Regions from separate parts of the Pantoea sp. R13S299 genome, predicted to be linked through region 2. Evidence: riboswitches for the same ligand, from Rfam matches in the RefSeq annotation. Region 2 holds a riboswitch; each other region holds the start of a gene.
The links. A riboswitch is a leader RNA that binds a small molecule or an ion and turns the genes downstream of it on or off. The one in region 2 is predicted to bind thiamine pyrophosphate.

Region 1 (6,143 bases), on a different contig from region 2:
AGGCCAATTCCATTATCAGCGTAGTTGGTGAAATTTGCTATGGTAGCGTAATGTTTGTGCAGTAAGTTAGCTTCCTCATGCGTCAATGGGGCCAATGCTGCATCGACTTGCGCTTTCGCGGCTTTCATGTGGGCGATCTGTTCGTCGTCCTGCTTATCAGGATCAACCAGAAGCATAATAGAACCGGCTTTGTATCTTTCGTCTGCACCGTTCAGCGTAGCGAATAGCTCTTTGGCTCCTGCCGGTGGGTTTTCGGTGAATAGCAGACGTTGCCACGCTTCTGTAGTCCCTGCATAGGGGAGAACGGCAAAACCTGCGTCGATACCTGTTTTCTTTTTCGCTACCTGGGCGTGTTGTTCCGGCTCTGACTCAATCGGCCCTGGTAGTACAGGCATCTTGACGAGGTGAGATAGATCGGTGTGCGTTACTGTTGGTTCTCCACCCAGTTCGTAATAATCATCCCAATTTGAAGGAACGAACTTCGATTTGCAGGGGCAGGAGCTATAACTGTCCAGAGTTCCGGCAATCCTTTTACCATGTATGTCATCGTCATTAAGCCCGCCGCAAATACGGTAATGGCCTGGATGTTTGCCACAGGTAACTTTATGACCTTCACACGCCATGTCTTTATCGAAAAACTGGTGATCGGTACAACCTTCGAGGATTCTGCCGCCGCAACCAGTCTTATCACCTCTGAACAGAAAGTAACCTTTAGCTGCCATTAGTGCTTACTCCCTGGCATGGTTAACAATCCTTTCGGCAATGTGTCACCTTCTCGGAAGATTAGTCTGCTGCCGGATTGTGGTGTTGAGATTATTTCATCGCCATTATCAAGCATACTTCCAACGAGTGCCGCAGATGCACCCTGCATAATACGTGCTTCACATGCACCTGAAATAATAGTTGCTTCACTGCCGTCAGCGTAAACAGCTTTATCTCCAACTCGTGCCATTTTATAACCGCCAGCTGTACTGCTTCCCGAAGCATTGCGGAGCACTCCGCCGTTAAGGGTAAGGCTTCCTGCTACAGCGAATCGAAAAATGTAGATTAGTGGGCGGCTAACTTGTTTGTTAAAATCTTCAAACTCTTTGCGTATATTGCTGTCACAGCTTGCTATAAAATCTTCGTCGTAGAGTTGTTGTAAAGAGGATTCCCTGAGTTCATGCGTTATCTCGTTAGTGTATTGCTTCATAAGTCCCTTTACTTGTTATGGAAATAATCACGATGGTCATTTTACAAGCAATGGCTACATGAGCAACAAGAATTTGACCTAGTGAAACTGCGTTTCGTAATTGAAAGTTAGTGGATAGAGCGATGCTTTGTATGATTGCTTGAACTATCAAACACGCATTTTGGGCACTTCCGGTTTTTACGTCGGCAATGTCTAACTATCAGGTGCTAATAGTGAAAGCTCGGAGCTTCGAGGATCCCGTGAACGTTAATAAGTTTATTAAGGGAGGCTTACCCTCAAGTAGTTTGTTAATGACGTTTCGGGCTGCACCTGTGAGGTTATAGATCCCGTTCTTTGCTTTATGCTAGTCGCGGATCTGTTTGGGTAGCTTTTCATTCACCGGGCGTTGCCTGTAAAGGCGGTTTAAACCTCAAAGTAATATCTGCTCCTTTTTTATTCTCTGGGGTTGAGGTCAAAAAGGGGGGATACCTATTTTCACGGTGAACAAGCGATAGCTTGAAGGGTCGGCTTGCATCAGTAAGCAACATCTCCTAATCTGGCAAAAAATATAGTGATTCAATCTAAACGACTCGGGGTGCCCTTCTTTGTGAAGGCTGAGAAATACCCGTATTACCTGAACTGGATAATGCCAGCGTAGGGAAGTCTGATGCCTGACCGCATTCGCCTTCTTGTTCGCCGGTTGGGAGCTACGATGACACATCAATCTCAACACCTTTCTGCCGCGCATTTCGCGCCCATCCTGCACACTTTCCGCCGTCAGTCACCGCTGGTGCACTGCATGACTAATGACGTGGTCCAGAACTTCACCGCCAATGTGTTGCTGGCACTCAATGCCTCACCGGCGATGGTGATTGATGCTGAGGAAGCCGCAGAGTTCAGCCGCTTTGCGGATGCGCTGTTGATTAACGTGGGCACCTTAACCCGCGAGCGCCAGCAGGCGATGCAGGTTGCCGTCACTGCCGCCCGTGAGGCGGGCAAACCCTGGACGCTCGATCCGGTTGCCGTTGGTGCGCTGACACTGCGCAGTGACTTCTGCCAGCAGTTGTTAAGTCAGCAACCGGCGGTGATCCGGGGAAATGCCTCAGAGATTCTGGCGCTGGCGCAGCAGGCCAGCGGCGGGCGCGGTGTCGATACCCTGCATCAGGCCGATGCGGCACTTGATGCGGCACAACTGCTCGCCGGGACCTGGAACACGCTGGTAATCGTTACCGGTGAAGTGGACTACGCCACCGATGGTCAGCGAATCCTCGCCATAAGCGGTGGAAGTCCGTTAATGACGCGGGTGGTCGGGACCGGCTGTGCGCTCTCTGCCGTGGTCGCGGGCTTCAGCAGTCTGCCTGGAGATCGGCTGATGAACGTCGCTGCTGCCTGCCAGGTCATGGCCATGGCGGGGGAAAAGGCAGCGGCGCAGGCGTCCGGGCCAGGCAGCTTTGCCACCGAGTTTATCGATGCACTCTGGACGCTGGAGGGGAAATTATGAAGCGGATTAACGCTCTGACGATTGCCGGGACCGATCCCAGCGGTGGTGCCGGTATCCAGGCCGATCTGAAAACCTTTTCGGCTCTGGGAGCCTATGGCACCAGCGTCATTACCGCGCTGGTGGCACAAAACACGCAGGGCGTGCAGTCGGTTTATCGCATTGAACCGGACTTTGTGGCCGCACAGCTCGATTCGGTGCTGGATGACGTACGCATCGACAGCGCAAAAATTGGCATGCTCTCAGAAACGGCCATCGTGGAGCAGGTGGCGTCCCGGCTGAAACGCGCTGAGATCCCCTTTGTGGTGCTGGATACGGTCATGGTTGCGAAAAGTGGCGATGCGCTGCTCTCGCCAGACGCCGTGGCCAGCGTACGTGAACTGTTATTGCCACAGGTCTCGCTGATTACGCCTAATCTGCCGGAAGCGGCGGCGTTGCTGAATTGCGCTATTGCCAAAGATGAGGCGGAGATGCGCGAGCAGGGACGGGCCTTGCTGGCCCTGGGCTGTCAGGCCGTGCTGATGAAAGGTGGTCACCTGGCGGCGGCGGAAAGCCCCGACTGGCTGATTACGCGCTCCGCAGAGCAACGATTCAGTACGCCGCGCGTGAATACCCGTCATACGCATGGTACTGGCTGCACACTGTCGGCTGCTTTAGCCGCGTTGCGTCCGCGCCATGCTGACTGGGCAGCGACGATTAGGGAAGCCAAAAACTGGTTACAGCAGGCGCTATTACAGGCGGACTCACTGGAGGTCGGGAAGGGTATCGGGCCGGTTCACCATTTTCATCAGTGGTGGTAACGGCGAAGGCCCGAATTGGCCTGTTAATCAGGCAATGCGGGCGGTTTCAGGTTCAGGGTGCTTCAAACCAGGCGCTGTTACGTTCGGCAATCGGGGTGATCGAGAAGATCATCTCCTGCAGGTGACGACGCATCGCCGCTTCGGCGGCATCCGCATCGTGAGCCTTCAGCGCGGCATAAATCTCTTCATGCTGCTCAATCACTTTTTCCGGCGGAGAGACTTCACTCAGCGTCAGGAACCGCACCCGGTCCATGGCGGCTTTAATGTTCTCCACCGTCTCCCAGGCCAGCTTGCAGTCAATGCTTTCAGCGATCAGGCGATGAAACTCATCATCCAGTGTCAGAAAGCCCTGGCTGTCATGCCGCTCAGCCGCCATGCGCTGCAGCTGCAGATTATGTTCCAGCGCCATCAGGGCTGGATCGTCAATCTCCATCGCTGCGCGACGCACCACTGACACTTCCACCGCCTCCCGGATAAAGCGACCATCCGCCACCCGCTTAGCGGAAATTTTGCGCACGAAGGTGCCGCGCTGCGGTAATACCTGTACCAGTCCGGCTTCGGCCAGCTTGATGAACGCTTCGCGCACAGGCTGGCGTGAGACGTTGAAGCGCGCGGACACCTCTTTTTCAGAGAGCAGCGAACCCGGCTGAATTGCGCAGGTGACGATATCTTTGCGCAGATAACGGTAAATCTGCTGATTCACCGGTTCGCTGGTAGTAATGGTATAGGCGATCGACATGCAGCAATATCCATATTACGGCTGGCCGGGGCCAGCACGATGGGAAAGTGTCAGTCTAATCAGGGCGCTGCGTCTGCGCCAGCGCTTTGTTACAGAGCCTTTAGCCGCGGTTGAGACAATGATGCACCGTGGCACGGGCTCCCTGAGTAGTCAGCTGCTGATACCAGGCAGTCAGTCGGGCGACCACATCTTGATTTTGCAGCAGATCCTCGCCAAACACTTCGCGAAGGGAAAGTAACGCCCGCACGCGAGCTTCGCCATCTTCGCTGGCGGCAACGCACTCAGCCAGTTGCTTCTGCATCGGGTCGCGGATCTCAATCGGCTGACCCTTTTCATCAACGCCGCCGACATAGCGCATCCAACCCGCGACGCCCAGCAGCAGCAGGTCACAGTCGCTGCCGCGCTGCAGGTGCCAGCGCAGGCTATCCAGCATACGTTGTGGCAGTTTCTGGGTGCCGTCAGTGGCAATCTGTCCGGTGCGATGTTTAATGGCGCGATTTTCATAACGGGCAATCAGCGAATCGGCATAAGCGTTAAGATCCACGCCCTGAGTGCGCAGCGTCGGTGCCTGCTCGTCGATCATCAGTGAACGGGCGGCGGCGCGGAAATGGGGATCGGCCACGCAGTCGCTGATGTACTCATAACCCGCCAGGAAGCCGAGATAGGCCAGGAAAGAGTGGCTGCCATTCAGCATGCGCAGTTTCATCTCTTCATAGGGCAGGACATCGCTGACCAGTTCTGCGCCCGCTTTTTCCCACGCCGGACGACCATTAACGAAGTTATCTTCAATCACCCACTGGAAGAACGGTTCTGCTTCAATCGCCACCGGATCTTCTGAACCCAGACGCGCATGCAGAGCCGCCAGCGCAGTCCCGGTCATCGCCGGAACGATGCGATCCACCATGGTCGACGGGAAGGTAATGTGCTGCTGAATATAGTCCGCCAGCGCCGGATCCAGACGCTGTGCCAGCTGCGTGACGACATTGCGTGTGACGTGACCATTTTCAGGCATGTTGTCGCAGGACATGACGGTGAAAGGCGGCAATCCCAAATCCCGACGACGGCGGATCGCGGCCAGAATAACGCCCGGCACGGTGCGCGGTGCCTGAGGGTTCTGCAGGTCATGCACGATTTCAGGGTGATCGGGGTTTAAATTGCCGCTGGCCGGATGATGGCAGTAGCCTTTCTCGGTGACGGTCATGGAGACGATGGCGATATCAGGATGACTCATGGCGTTGATTACCGCGTCAATACCGTCTTTGTCGCCTTTCAGCGCGTTAGTAACGACGCCGATCACCCGGGTATGCTGAGAGCCATCCGACAGCTCGGTCAGGGTGTAAAGCAGATCCTGCTGACGCAGCGCCGTAATCAACCCACTGCTATTAATGAGATTAACTTCGCAATAGCCCCAGTCGCTGCCCTGTTCTTCGGCCAGCCTGTCGCTGCACATCGCCTGATGGGCGCGGTGGAAGGCACCAAAACCGATGTGTACCATGCGGGTTTTTAATTTGCTGCGGTCATAAGTAGGGCGCTGAACTTCAGCGGGCAGGCGATCAAGCTGTAACATAATCCGTCCTTAATGGAAAACGGGGCGCATAACGCCCCAAAATCATCGTTCTGTTAGTGGAACAACACTCAGACCGAAACCGTTTTGTCCCCGGTTTTCGGACTGCGAATCACAAACAACACCAGGAAGGCACCCAGCGCGGCGACACAGCCCGCCAGAATAAAGGCGCTATCGAATTTACCGGTGTGATGAACAATAAAGCCGGTGACGATTGGCCCGATGATGCCGGAGAGGCTACCCACCAGGTGGATGAAGCCGCTGATGCTGCCGATACGACTTTTGTGCACCACATCCTGAATAATCGCCCAGTAGATCGCACCGGTGATATAGAGAAAGAAAATCGACACCGACATCATCATCACGGCGGG
Region 2 (6,143 bases):
CACCAGTTGCAGCATCTCTCCGCGCAGCGCGGGATCCAGCGCAGAAAAAGGCTCATCCAGTAGCAGCACCGGCCGATCACGCAGCAGACAGCGTGCCAGCGCCACTCGCTGTCGCTGTCCGCCCGACAGCTCGCCCGGCAGACGGGTCAGCAGATCGCCTAATCCCACCTGATCGGCCAGCGCGGCCAGCTGCTGACGCTGCTCAGCGCTGAGTTTTAATCCCGGATGCAGCCCCAGCGCCATGTTCTGCTGCACGCTGAGGTGCGGAAACAGGTTGTTCTCCTGAAACAGCATCGAAACCGGTCGTCTGGCCGGGACGCTGTGGGTGTGATCCTGGCCGTCAATCATCAGGGTGCCCTGTTTCACCGGCAGAAAACCGGCGATCAGGCTCAGCAGGGTGCTTTTTCCGGCTCCACTGGGGCCGAGAATCGCGATGCGCTCCCCACGCGTGGCAGTGAGGCTGAAGCGCATCGGCAGATGCTGATAAAGGTATGTGAGGTTATCAAGAGTCAGCATGGCGGCCTGGTAATTTTTCCATTAGCGTGAACAGCAATAAGCAGAGCAGCAGCAACAGCAGGGCGGTGACCGCGCCATCTGCGCCACGATAGGCACCAATCTGCTGATAAAGGTAGAACGGCAGTGTGCGGAAGTCGGCACTGCCAAACAGCGCCACCACGCCGAAATCACCAATCGACAGCACGCAGGCAAAGGCCAGCGCCTGGGCCAGCGGACGTTTCAGCGCCCGCAGTTCTATCAGCCGCAGCCGGTTCCAGCCGTGGATATCCAGTGAATCGCAGAGTCTGCCGTAGCGCTCGGCGACATCCCGCATCGGGTTTTCCAGCACTTTCAGCGCATAGGGAATGGCGATCAGCGCATTGGTAAAGATCACCAGCCCCTCAGCCGAATCGGGCAGGCCGATGGTTGCGTTGAACAGCAGGAAAAAACCGGTGGCGAGCACGATGCCTGGCATCGCCAGAATCAGCATGCCGCTGGTGTCGATCAACTGTGCCGCAATCGGACGCTGACGCAGACGCAGCTCGCGACTGCTCCACAGCAGCATCATGGTCAGCACCACACAGATCAGGCCGGCACCGAGGGCGATGCGCAATGAGGTAAAGGTGGCCTGCCAGAGGTCAGGCTGCGCCAGCGCGCCACGCAGTCCGCCGTGCAGACCATCGACGATGACCGCCGCCAGCGGGGGCAGCAGCAGAATCAGCGCCAGCAGGATCAGCAGTGCATCCATCAGCTGTGCTCCGCGCGAATCCTGCGGATCACGCCAGCCGTTCAGCTGGCTGCTTCCGGCAGGAATCGCTTTACTGAAGCGCTGGCTGAGCAGCACCAGCGTCAGACAGCAGCCGAGCTGGATCAGCGCCAGCAGCGCTGCACGTCCGGGATCGTAGTCATAACTCAGCGCCTGGAATATCGCCAGCTCGATGGTGGTAGCCTGCGGACCGCCGCCCAGCGACAGTACAGTGGCAAAGCTGGCGAAACAGAGCATAAAGATCAGCGCACCGGTCGGCAGCAGCTGACGCCGCAGCCACGGCCACTCCAGCAGACGGAAATGATGCCAGCCACGCAGGTCAAGCTGTGCCGCTAGCTGACGCTGTTCTGCTGGGATGCTCTCCAGCGCCTGCAGCATCAGGCGGGTCGCCAGCGGCAGGTTAAAGAAGACGTGCGCCAGCAAGATGCCTGACAGACCATAGGGGGAGAAGTGATAATTCAACCCTGCCAGCTGGCACAACTGCGCCAGCCAGCCGACTCGACCATAGACGGTCAGCAGACCGAACACCGCGACCAGCACCGGCAGCACCAGCGTCATGGCGCACAGGCGCAGAAGCAGCAGACGACCAGGAAAACGGCGTCGATAGAGCGCCCGCGCCAGCGGTATAGCAGGCAGCAGCGACAGCAGGGCGGAGAGCAGCGCCTGACCGAAAGAAAACATGATAACGTGATGCAGGTAGTCATCCTGCAGCACGCCGCGCAGGTCCGTGTCCGGCGCGGCACTCCAGAGTGCGCCAAAGGCCAGAAACGCCACGATGGTCAACAACACCGTGGCGAGGGAACCGGGAATCAGCCAGCGCGGCATCAGCGGCTGACGGCGCGTTGCCACTGGCTTATCCAGCCCGAACGCTGGCTGGCAACCTCTTCCGGCGAGAACTGCAGAGCAGTAGAAGGCACGTTAAGCGCCGCGAAACCGGCAGGCAGCGGCGTGTCGATCACCGGGTACATCCAGTTGCCGGTGGGGATAGTGCGCTGGAAGTCAGGCGAGACCATAAACTTCATGAACTGCTGTGCCAGTGCTGGCTGTTTGCTGCTGGCTAACTGCGCGGCAACTTCGACCTGCAGATAGTGACCCTCTGCAAATGGCGCCGCGGCGTAGTTCTCTTTCTTCTCTTCGATGATGTGGTAAGCCGGAGAGGTGGTGTAGCTCAGCACCAGATCGCCTTCACCCTTGAGGAACAGACCATAGGCTTCACTCCAGCCTTTGGTGACCGTCACGGTTTTCTGCGCCAGCTTTTGCCACGCCTGTGGAGCCTGATCGCCATAGACCTTCTGCATCCACAGCAGCAGACCTAATCCGGGAGTGCTGGTACGGGGATCTTCATAGATCACCCGCCACTTCTCCGGACTGTCGACCAGCTCTTTCAGGCTTTTTGGTGGATTTTTCAGGCGGGTTTTGTCATAGACAAAGGCGAAGTAACCGTAATCGAACGGCACGAAGGTGGTGTTATGCCAGCCGTCGGGCAGTTTTAATTTTGAGGTATCGACCTGACTTTCAGCAAACAAGCCGGTTTTCTGCGCCGCCTGCACCAGATTGTTATCCAGTCCCAGCACCACGTCCGCTTTACTGTTTTTGCCTTCCATGCGGACGCGGTTCAGCAGCGAGACACCATCTTCCAGCGTGACGAATTTCAGCTCGCAGTTGCACTGGGCTTCAAAGGCTTTTTTTACCGCCGGGCCAGGACCCCAGTCAGCGGAGAAGGAGTCGTAGGTGTAGACCGTGAGAACCGGCTTGGCCGCCAGAACGGGGGCGGAGAGTAACAGCAGCACCGGCAGAACTTTGTTTAACACTTTGCGCTCCTTCAGGAGTATAGGGGATGAGTCGCAAAGGATCTGAGCACAGAGGCCTCTCAAATCCCTACGTCGGTATTAACCGAATCAGGTTCGACGGGTATTTCTCAGCTGCTTGCTTGTGGCAAGCCGCACCCCGTTGAGAACGTCACATTCTAGTCATTTCAGCGCCGGGGCGAAAGCGTCACAACGCCGGTGGCGCGAACCAGGCCGATTTAAAATCAAACCAGCCCAGCGTATTCATCCGGACGCCGCGCATGCTGCGCTGTCCTTCAAGCAGCAGCCAGTGATGAAACAACGGATGCAGACCAGCTTCTTCGACCAGCTGTTTACTCCATTCAGCCAGCGGCAGCGTTTTCTCGCGCCAGCGGGCCGCATCGCCATGCCAGTCGATCGGCAGGCAGTGATGCAGCAGTGGGATCTCATAAAGCTGCGCAAACAGCGAGTAATTAAGCGGCAGGGTGAAGTTCACGCTGCCCAGCCAGATGTCACTTTCCGCGTCGCCCTGATACCAGCTTTCGTAGCTGATCTCACGGGTCTCCAGCGTGACGCCATGCTCTGCCAGCAGCGGACGCAGCGCATTAGCGATGCCTTCATGCTCCACGTGCTGGCTGTACCAGGTCAGCGTCAGATGCGTTAAGCCGGGCGGTTTTTCCACGGGCGTCAGGTCGCGCCGGTGATGCCAGCGTGGCAGCAGACCATACGCCGGAAACCAGTAGCGCTGATAGCCGACACCGGCGTGATTGAGCAGGGCGATGGGGTTAAACAGGTAGCTGACCCAGCGTCGCACTGCCTCGTTGCGGCCCTGCTCTGAACGCTGGTCAAACAGCAGATAGTAGCAACCCTCTTCAAGGCGGCTCTCCTCCTGAACTTCATCGGCGCTGTCGCCCTGCAGACGGACGCCGGCATAGACCAGCTCATCGCTGATGTCGGGCAGTACCCAGATAGAGACATCATCAATCAGCGCGCGAAAACCGAAGTAGTCATCAAACGCTTCGATCTTCAGCTGGCTCTCCTGATTGCGGATCACCCGGTAAGGACCGGTGCCAACGGGCTGGCGGGCAAAGTCGTGCAGCGTGGGCCATTCGCGCGGCAGGATCATCGCACTGACGCTGCCCAGCAGCCAGGGCAATCCCTCGTCAGGCTGGCTTAAACGGATATCCAGCGTCCAGGGGGCGGGCGAGTCGATCTGCGCAATATGGGAAAAAAGCGGATGCGGGCGCTGACGCTCCAGCGTCGCCAGCACATCCTCCATCTCCAGTTCTCTGCCGTGATGGAAGCGAATCGCCGGACGCAGGAAGAAGCGCCAGTGAAGCGGGGACGTCTGCTGCCAGTGGTGCGCAATATCGGGTTCGATTTCCCCGTTTTCCTCATTTATCCGCGTCAGACCGTTGAAAATCTGTCGCGCAATGTGGGTTTCCGAGCGCCGCAGCGCCGAGCCGGGCAGAAGATTGAGCAGCGGACGATAGTAGAGCACCCGCAGGATATGCTTGCCCTGCCGGAAACTGCGCCCCAGATGCGCGCTGATCATCTGACGCACCTGGTTTTTATCACCTACCAGCTGGACCAGTTGATCGATGCGATCCTGTTCCAGCAAATCCTCGGCACGCTGCTGCTGCAGGGCAAGGCCGGTGTAGCAGAAGGTAAGCTGCGATCGCTTGCCGCGTCCGGCTTCAGCCTGCCAGATCAGCCAGCCTGCGGCCTGCATCCTGTTGAGCAGATTGCGCATATGGCGGCGCGAGCAGTGCAGCAGATCAGCCAGTTCGCTGAGCGTAATCTCCTGTGTCTGACCCTGACAGCTTTGCCACAGGCGGATGAACTGCTGCTTCAGACGTGATGAGGACATAAAAGGGGAACTCCCTGTGAAAAGCGCTCTGTTTTTCCTGCCTCATTTTAAGAGCAAACTTTATGCTATGGGAAGAGCGGGAGGCATTCAGCAGTGAATGGCGTTCGACCCTCACTTCGCTGTTCAGCGGAGTGCTTTTCTGAGTAGGGTGCATTTACACCGCCAGCAGATGATCTCTGCTGGCTTTTTTCATGTTGCGCGGTATCGTCTACGCTTCTTTTTCCCCTCTGTTTGTTCTGTAAGGGATTTCGTATGAAATCGCTGTTAACGCGGCAGCGCCGCATCAACCCGGTTTACCTCGCTTTTATGGTCGCCTCGTTCATGCTGGGCATCGCGGGTGCTCTGCAGGCGCCGACGCTTAGCCTGTTTCTGACGCGTGAGGTACAGGCGCGGCCCTTCTGGGTAGGGCTGTTTTTCACCCTCAACGCGGTGGCCGGTATCGTGGTGAGTATGCTGGTGGCAAAGCGCTCAGACAGCGTCGGCGATCGTCGTCATATCATTCTCTTCTGCTGCCTGATGGCGCTGGTGAATGCGCTGCTGTTTGCCTTTACCCGCGACTATCTGACTCTGCTGACGCTGGGCGTGCTGCTGTCGGCGCTGGCCAGCGTCTCTATGCCGCAGCTGTTTGCGCTGGCACGGGAGTATGCCGATCAGTCGGCGCGTGAAGCGGTGATGTTCAGTTCGGTGATGCGTGCGCAGCTGTCGCTGGCGTGGGTGATCGGGCCGCCGTTATCGTTCGCGCTGGCGCTGAACTACGGCTTTGTGACGCTGTTTATGGTGGCCGCGGTACTGTTTCTGCTCTGCATTCTGCTGGTCTGGTTTACCCTGCCGTCGGTGCCACGTACGCAGCCGCTGATGCAAAGCGGCGGGCTGCCGTTGAGTGGCTGGCGCGATCGTGATGTGCGTTTGCTGTTCCTCGCCTCGGTGGCGATGTGGACCTGCAACACGATGTATATCATTGATATGCCGCTTTATATCAGCACCACGCTGGGTCTCCCGGAGAAGCTGGCCGGTCTGCTGATGGGAACGGCGGCCGGGCTGGAGATCCCGGTGATGCTGCTGGCGGGCCATTACGCGCGTCGCATCGGTAAGCGCAGGTTAATGCTGATTGCGGTGGCGGCCGGCGTCCTGTTTTATCTGGGGCTGGTGCTGTTCAACTCCCGCACCTCGCTGATGGTGTTGCAGCTGTTTAACGCGGTGTTTGTCGGGATTATTGCTGGCATAG
Region 3 (6,143 bases), on a different contig from region 2:
TCGGCGAACTGAAAGCGCTTCATGATTTTGTGAAACCGGTTTCCTATTTGCCTGTCCGCAGGCGCTAAAACATAAAAACCTTAACCGATTTACCCTACAGAGAAGAGCGATCATGCCCATGAACTATGCCGAGGTGTCACGCGCCATTGTCGATGCGCTGGGCGGCCCCACCAATATCGAAGCCGTCACTCACTGCATGACCCGTCTGCGGTTTGTGGTGAAAGATGAAACGCAGGTCGACTACCCCCGCCTCAAAGCGATTAAAGGCGTCATGGGCGTGGTGCACAACGATACTCAGTGCCAGGTGATCATCGGGAACAACGTGTCACAGGCTTATCAGGCGGTGCTGGAGATGGGAACGCCCGGCAGCGCTGCGCCGACTCTGCCGGTGAAACGTAAAATCACTCTGAGAAGCATCGGCGCAGGTATTCTGGATGCGCTGGTGGGCACCATGTCGCCACTGATCCCGGCCATTATTGGCGGGTCGATGGTTAAGCTGCTGGCGATGATCCTGGATATGGCGGGCGTGTTTGAGAAAGGCTCGTCAACGCTGGTGATCCTCAATGTGATTGGCGACGGCGCATTCTTCTTCCTGCCGATCATGGTGGCCGCCTCAGCGGCGCTGAAATTTAAAACCAATATGTCGCTGGCGATCGCCATTGCCGGTGTGCTGGTCCATCCTAATTTTGTTGATCTGATGGCAAAAGCGGCGCAGGGCCAGCACGTTGAATTCGCCTTCATCCCGGTGACGGCGGTGAAATATACCTACACGGTGATCCCGGCGCTGGTGATGACCTGGATCCTGTCGCACATCGAACGCGGTGTAGATCGCATTACCCCGGCTGTTACCAAGAACTTCCTGAAACCGATGCTGATTGTGCTGATTGCTGCCCCTATCGCGATTGTACTGATTGGCCCGATTGGCATCTGGATCGGTAGTGGTATCTCCGCGCTGGTTTACACCGTCCATGGCTACCTTGGCTGGCTGTCCGTCGCGATTATGGGCGCTATCTGGCCGCTGCTGGTGATGACCGGGATGCATCGGGTGTTTACGCCGACCATTATCCAGACCATTGCCGAAACCGGCAAAGAAGGCATGGTGATGCCGTCTGAGATTGGTGCCAACCTGTCGCTGGGCGGATCGTCTCTGGCGGTGGCGTTCAGGACTAAAAACCGTGAACTGCGCCAGACTGCCCTTGCGGCGGCGGCCTCCGCCATTATTGCCGGGATTTCAGAACCGGCGCTGTATGGCGTCGCGGTGCGCCTCAAACGCCCGCTGATCGCCTGTCTGATCAGTGGCTTTATCTGCGGCGCGGTCGCGGGCATTGGCGGGCTGGCCAGCCATTCGATGGCCTCACCGGGCCTGTTCACCAGCGTACAGTTCTTCGACCCGGCTAATCCCATGAGTATTGTCTGGGTCGGTGCGGTCATGGTGTTGTCGGTGGTGCTGTCGTTTGTGCTGACGCTACTGTTAGGGTTTGAAGATATTCCTGAAACAGAAAGTGAATCCGAATCCGTGACCGCCGCACAATCTGCGCCCGTTACAGAACGCACTAGCGCAATTAATAGCCACTAAAGGAAAGGGTCACGCTGACCCTGAAAAGAGGATTGCATGTCTGATTCAAGGTTCCCGCAAGGGTTTTTATGGGGCGGTGCACTGGCCGCCAACCAGAGTGAAGGCGGCTATCGTGAGGGCGGAAAGGGCTTAACCACCGTTGATATGATCCCGCATGGCCCGCACCGTATGCCGGTCAAACTAGGTCTGGAAAAGCGTTTTACCCTGCGTGACGATGAGTTTTACCCCAGCCATGATGCCATCGATTTCTATCATCGCTATCCGGAGGATATCGCGCTGATGGCGGAGATGGGGTTCAGCGTGTTTCGCACTTCAATTGCCTGGAGCCGTCTCTATCCCAATGGCGATGAACTGACACCTAATCCGGAAGGCATCGCCTTTTACCGTGCCGTCTTTGAAGAGTGCCGGAAATATCATATCGAACCGCTGGTGACGCTGTGCCACTTTGATGTGCCAATGCATCTGGTCACGGAGTATGGCTCGTGGCGCAATCGCAAAATGGTCGACTTTTTTGCCCGTTACGCCCGCACTTGTTTCGAGGCGTTTGATGGGCTGGTGAAATACTGGCTGACCTTTAACGAGATCAATATCCTGCTGCACAGCCCGTTTTCCGGAGCTGGTCTGGTGTTCGAACCGGGTGAGAATAAGGAGCAGGTGAAGTATCAGGCGGCACATCACGAACTGGTTGCCAGCGCGCTGGTCACGCGGATCGCGCATGAAGTGAATCCGGCTAACCAGGTTGGCTGCATGCTGGCAGGCGGCAACTTCTATCCGTGGTCGAGCAAGCCGGAAGATGTCTGGGCGGCGCTGGATAAAGATCGCGAAAACCTGTTTTTTATCGATGTGCAGGCGCGCGGCGCTTATCCGGCCTATGCCGCGCGGGTGTTCCGGGAGAAAGGTGTGACGCTTGAGATCGAAGAGGGTGATGCCGACATTCTGAAAAACAGCGTCGATTTTGTCTCGTTCAGTTATTACGCCTCACGCTGCGCCTCGGCGGAGATGAACGAGCAGAACAGCAGCGCCGCCAATGTGGTCAAATCCCTGCCTAATCCCCATGTGCCGCGCAGCGAGTGGGGCTGGGGCATCGATCCGCTTGGCTTACGCATTACCATGAACATGATGTATGACCGCTATCAGAAACCGCTGTTCCTGGTGGAGAATGGCCTGGGCGCGCGCGATGAAATCGACACGAAAGGCGAGATTAATGATGATTACCGCATCAGCTATCTGCGTGAACACATCCGCGCCATGGGTGATGCCATTGAAGATGGCGTGCCGGTGATGGGTTACACCAGCTGGGGCTGCATCGACCTGGTTGCCGCCTCAACCGGTGAAATGAGCAAGCGCTACGGTTTCGTCTACGTTGACCGTGACGACCTGGGTAACGGCACGCTGGCGCGCACGCGCAAGAAGTCTTTCTGGTGGTATAAGAAAGTAATTGCCAGCAACGGGGCCGATCTTGAGTGACGTTGTCACTAAATAACGCACTCGCGTGCCGTTGTACTCCGGCACTAATTATCGTATAACCAATGTCTCCGAGGGGTGTCCTGTAATGGGCTGAGATGGCGTAAGCCGAACCCTTTGAACCTGATCTGGGTCATGCCAGCGAAGGGACGGGTCGGCAGATTTTTCTGCGTCATCTCCTGCACTATCCCCTGTTCCAGACCGTATGCCCGGATCTCCCTGTTACTGGAGATCCCATGTCACATCCGCTTTTCGAAACCGGCTTTTATGGTCGTCTGCGCCAGCAGGCGGGCCGTCACTGGCACGCCTATGTCAGGCACGATTTTGTGCAGCAACTCGGTCAGGGCACGCTGCCACCGCCCGCCTTCCGCCACTATCTCACCCAGGATTATCTGTTCCTGCTGCACTTCGCCCGTGCCTGGGGTCTGCTGATTAGCAAACTCTCAGAGCCAGCCGCGTTACGCAGCGCGACCGCATCGCTTAACGCCATCGTCAGCGAGCTGCCGCTGCATCTGGCTTACTGCCAGCAATGGGGCATCAGCGAGGCGGCGATGGCGAGTGAACCCGAGGCAATGGAAACGATCAACTACACCCGCTACGTGCTGGACGTGGGTCACACCGGAGATGCGCTGGAGCTGATGACGGCGCTGATGCCGTGTGTGGCCGGTTACGCTGAAATTGGCCTGACGCTGCTGGACGATCCTGCGACACGCTTTGAGGGAAATCCCTACGCCGCATGGATTGAGAACTACGGCGATGAAGCCTACCTGGCGGGCGTCGGTTCCTCACTCATGCTGTTTGAAACGCTGGCTCAGCAGCGCGCGGGTGAACACCGTTTTGACCCGCTGTCAGAGATTTTCACCACCGCGACCCGGCTGGAAGCGGCGTTCTGGCAGATGGGTCTCAATCGCGCTGACTCTATTCAGGTCAGTCCATGAATCCGCCGGGGATTTCAGTTCGCCAGCTCAGCCTGACACTGGGTCAGCAGACACTTTTCAGCGAGCTTAATCTGGAGATCGCGGGCGGCGCATTTACCGCCTTGCTGGGTGCCAGCGGCGTGGGTAAAAGCAGCCTGATGCGGGTCATTGCCGGTCTGACGCCGCCAACTTCCGGACTGATTAGCGGCAGCGACGGTCTGCCGCTGACCGGCCGCATCGCCTGGATGGGGCAACAGGATTTGCTCTATCCCTGGCTCACGGTGGAACAGAATGTCTGCCTCTCCAGCCGCCTGAACGGAGAGAAAGCCGATCGCGACTGGGCGCAGCATCTGCTGGAACGGGTCGGTCTGAGTCACTGTGCCAGTGCGAGGCCCGCGACACTCTCCGGCGGGATGCGTCAGCGCGCGGCGCTGGCCCGCACCCTTTATACCCGTCAGCCGATTGTGCTGATGGATGAGCCGTTCTCCGCGCTGGATGCATTGACCCGGACGCAGATCCAGACACTGGCCGCGGAAGTGCTGGTCGGGCACACCGTGCTGCTGATTACCCATGATGCTGCTGAAGCCTGCCGGCTCAGTCATCACCTGCTGGTGATCGGTTCTGCGGGGATAGAAACCTGCCCGCCCCTGCAGGGCCAGCCACCGCGGGCCGCCGATGACCTACAGGTATTGCAGAGTCAGGTCGCATTGCTGAAGCAGCTAAGCAGGATAGCCGGATGAGATCACGTTTCGCCGGTCTTCGCCGGGGAGTGACATTGTTTGCCGGATTCATTGCGCTGTGGTGGCTCGTCACCCTGACTTCTATTCCGGCGTTTCTGCTGCCCTCGCCCGCTGCGGTCGCCGCCGCGCTGTGCCAGAACGCGGACTACCTCCGCCATCACACGCTGATTACGCTGATCGAGATCCTCACCGGCATGGCGCTCGGCGTGCTGCTGGGCGGTGTGCTGGCACTGGGCATGACCTTTTCGCCGTGGTTACAGCGCTGGATGATGCCGCTGGTGATCACCAGCCAGGCGATTCCGGTGTTTGCCCTGGCACCACTGCTGGTGCTCTGGTTTGGCTTTGGTATGAGCGCCAAAGTCGCCATGGCCGTGCTGGTGATCTTCTTCCCGGTCACCTCCACCTTTTTTGATGGCCTGCGTCGCGTCACGCCCGGCTATCTCGATCTGGCTCGCACTATGGGCGCTTCACAGGCATCGCAGCTGCGTCATGTCCGGCTGTTAGCGGCGCTACCCGCGCTGGGTTCGGGCCTGCGGATGGCGGCGGCCGTCGCGCCGATCGGGGCAATCATCGGTGAATGGGTCGGCTCAGCAGAAGGGCTGGGTTTCGTGATGCTGAATGCCAACGCCCGGATGCAGAGCGACATGTGTTTCGCCGCGCTCTTCATTCTGGTGCTGATGACGCTGGCGCTGTGGCTGTCTGTCGATCTCCTGCTGCGCCGCCTGATCACCTGGGACCCCGAGACAATTTAATGACCTCAACAATGAGAAACCCCATGACTAAACTACCTTTGTTTACCCTGCTGTTCAGCGCCTCCTTAACAACCCAGGCTCAGGCGATGGAAAAACTGACGCTGGTGCTCGACTGGTATATCAATCCCGATCACGCGCCGATTATGGTGGCTCAGCAGACCGGCGCGTTTGCAGCCGAAGGGCTGGACGTTAACATCGTGCCGCCTTCCGATCCGGCGCTGCCGCCACGTCTGGTAGCAGCAAAGCAGGCGGACTTAGCAATCACCTATCAGCCGCAGCTGCATTTCTTCGCCGATCAGGGCCTGCCGCTGATGCGAGTGGGCACGCTGATTAACACGCCGCTGAACACGCTGATGACGTTAGATAAAACGGTAAAAAAACCGGCGGATTTAAAAGGGAAACGCATCGGCTATTCGGTCAGCGGCATTGAACAGGCAACGCTGGCGACCATGCTGGCCCATGACGGTGTCAAAGCCGATCAGGTGAAGCTGGTTAACGTCAATTTTCAGCTCACCAGCGCCCTGATGACCGGCCAGGTGGATGCGGTGATCGGCGGCTATCGCAATATTGAAGCGCTGGAGATGAAACTGGCGGGTAAAGCACCGGTGGTGCTCAACGTCGAAGATTATGGTGTTCCGGCCTACGACGAGCTGATTATTGTCGCTAACCGTGATGAGGCGCACTCGGAGAAAAT

Region 1: it holds a riboswitch for thiamine pyrophosphate, as region 2 does, so the genes downstream of both, thiM (hydroxyethylthiazole kinase) here and thiB (thiamine ABC transporter substrate binding subunit) in region 2, are expected to answer to the same signal.
Region 3: it holds a riboswitch for thiamine pyrophosphate, as region 2 does, so the genes downstream of both, ACN1CO_RS16890 (TenA family protein) here and thiB (thiamine ABC transporter substrate binding subunit) in region 2, are expected to answer to the same signal.

Annotation. Positions count from the first base shown of each region.
Region 1 covers NZ_JBLYEF010000001.1:1,817,285-1,823,427, reverse strand. The annotation lists gene ACN1CO_RS08795 (PAAR domain-containing protein) at 1-722, opposite strand, end outside; gene ACN1CO_RS08790 (PAAR domain-containing protein) at 722-1,192, opposite strand; TPP riboswitch at 1,753-1,849, shown strand; gene thiM (hydroxyethylthiazole kinase) at 1,884-2,672, shown strand; gene thiD (bifunctional hydroxymethylpyrimidine kinase/phosphomethylpyrimidine kinase) at 2,669-3,469, shown strand; gene ACN1CO_RS08775 (GntR family transcriptional regulator) at 3,522-4,208, opposite strand; gene ACN1CO_RS08770 (mannitol dehydrogenase family protein) at 4,309-5,775, opposite strand; gene ACN1CO_RS08765 (MFS transporter) at 5,844-6,143, opposite strand, start outside.
Region 2 covers NZ_JBLYEF010000002.1:431,540-437,682, forward strand. The annotation lists gene thiQ (thiamine ABC transporter ATP-binding protein ThiQ) at 1-516, opposite strand, end outside; gene thiP (thiamine/thiamine pyrophosphate ABC transporter permease ThiP) at 503-2,110, opposite strand; gene thiB (thiamine ABC transporter substrate binding subunit) at 2,086-3,072, opposite strand; TPP riboswitch at 3,119-3,221, opposite strand; gene sgrR (HTH-type transcriptional regulator SgrR) at 3,257-4,918, opposite strand; gene ACN1CO_RS12945 (MFS transporter) at 5,171-6,143, shown strand, end outside.
Region 3 covers NZ_JBLYEF010000003.1:513,691-519,833, reverse strand. The annotation lists gene ascF (PTS cellobiose/arbutin/salicin transporter subunit IIBC) at 113-1,576, shown strand; gene ACN1CO_RS16895 (6-phospho-beta-glucosidase) at 1,613-3,043, shown strand; TPP riboswitch at 3,105-3,207, shown strand; gene ACN1CO_RS16890 (TenA family protein) at 3,277-3,978, shown strand; gene ACN1CO_RS16885 (ABC transporter ATP-binding protein) at 3,975-4,697, shown strand; gene ACN1CO_RS16880 (ABC transporter permease) at 4,694-5,449, shown strand; gene ACN1CO_RS16875 (ABC transporter substrate-binding protein) at 5,473-6,143, shown strand, end outside.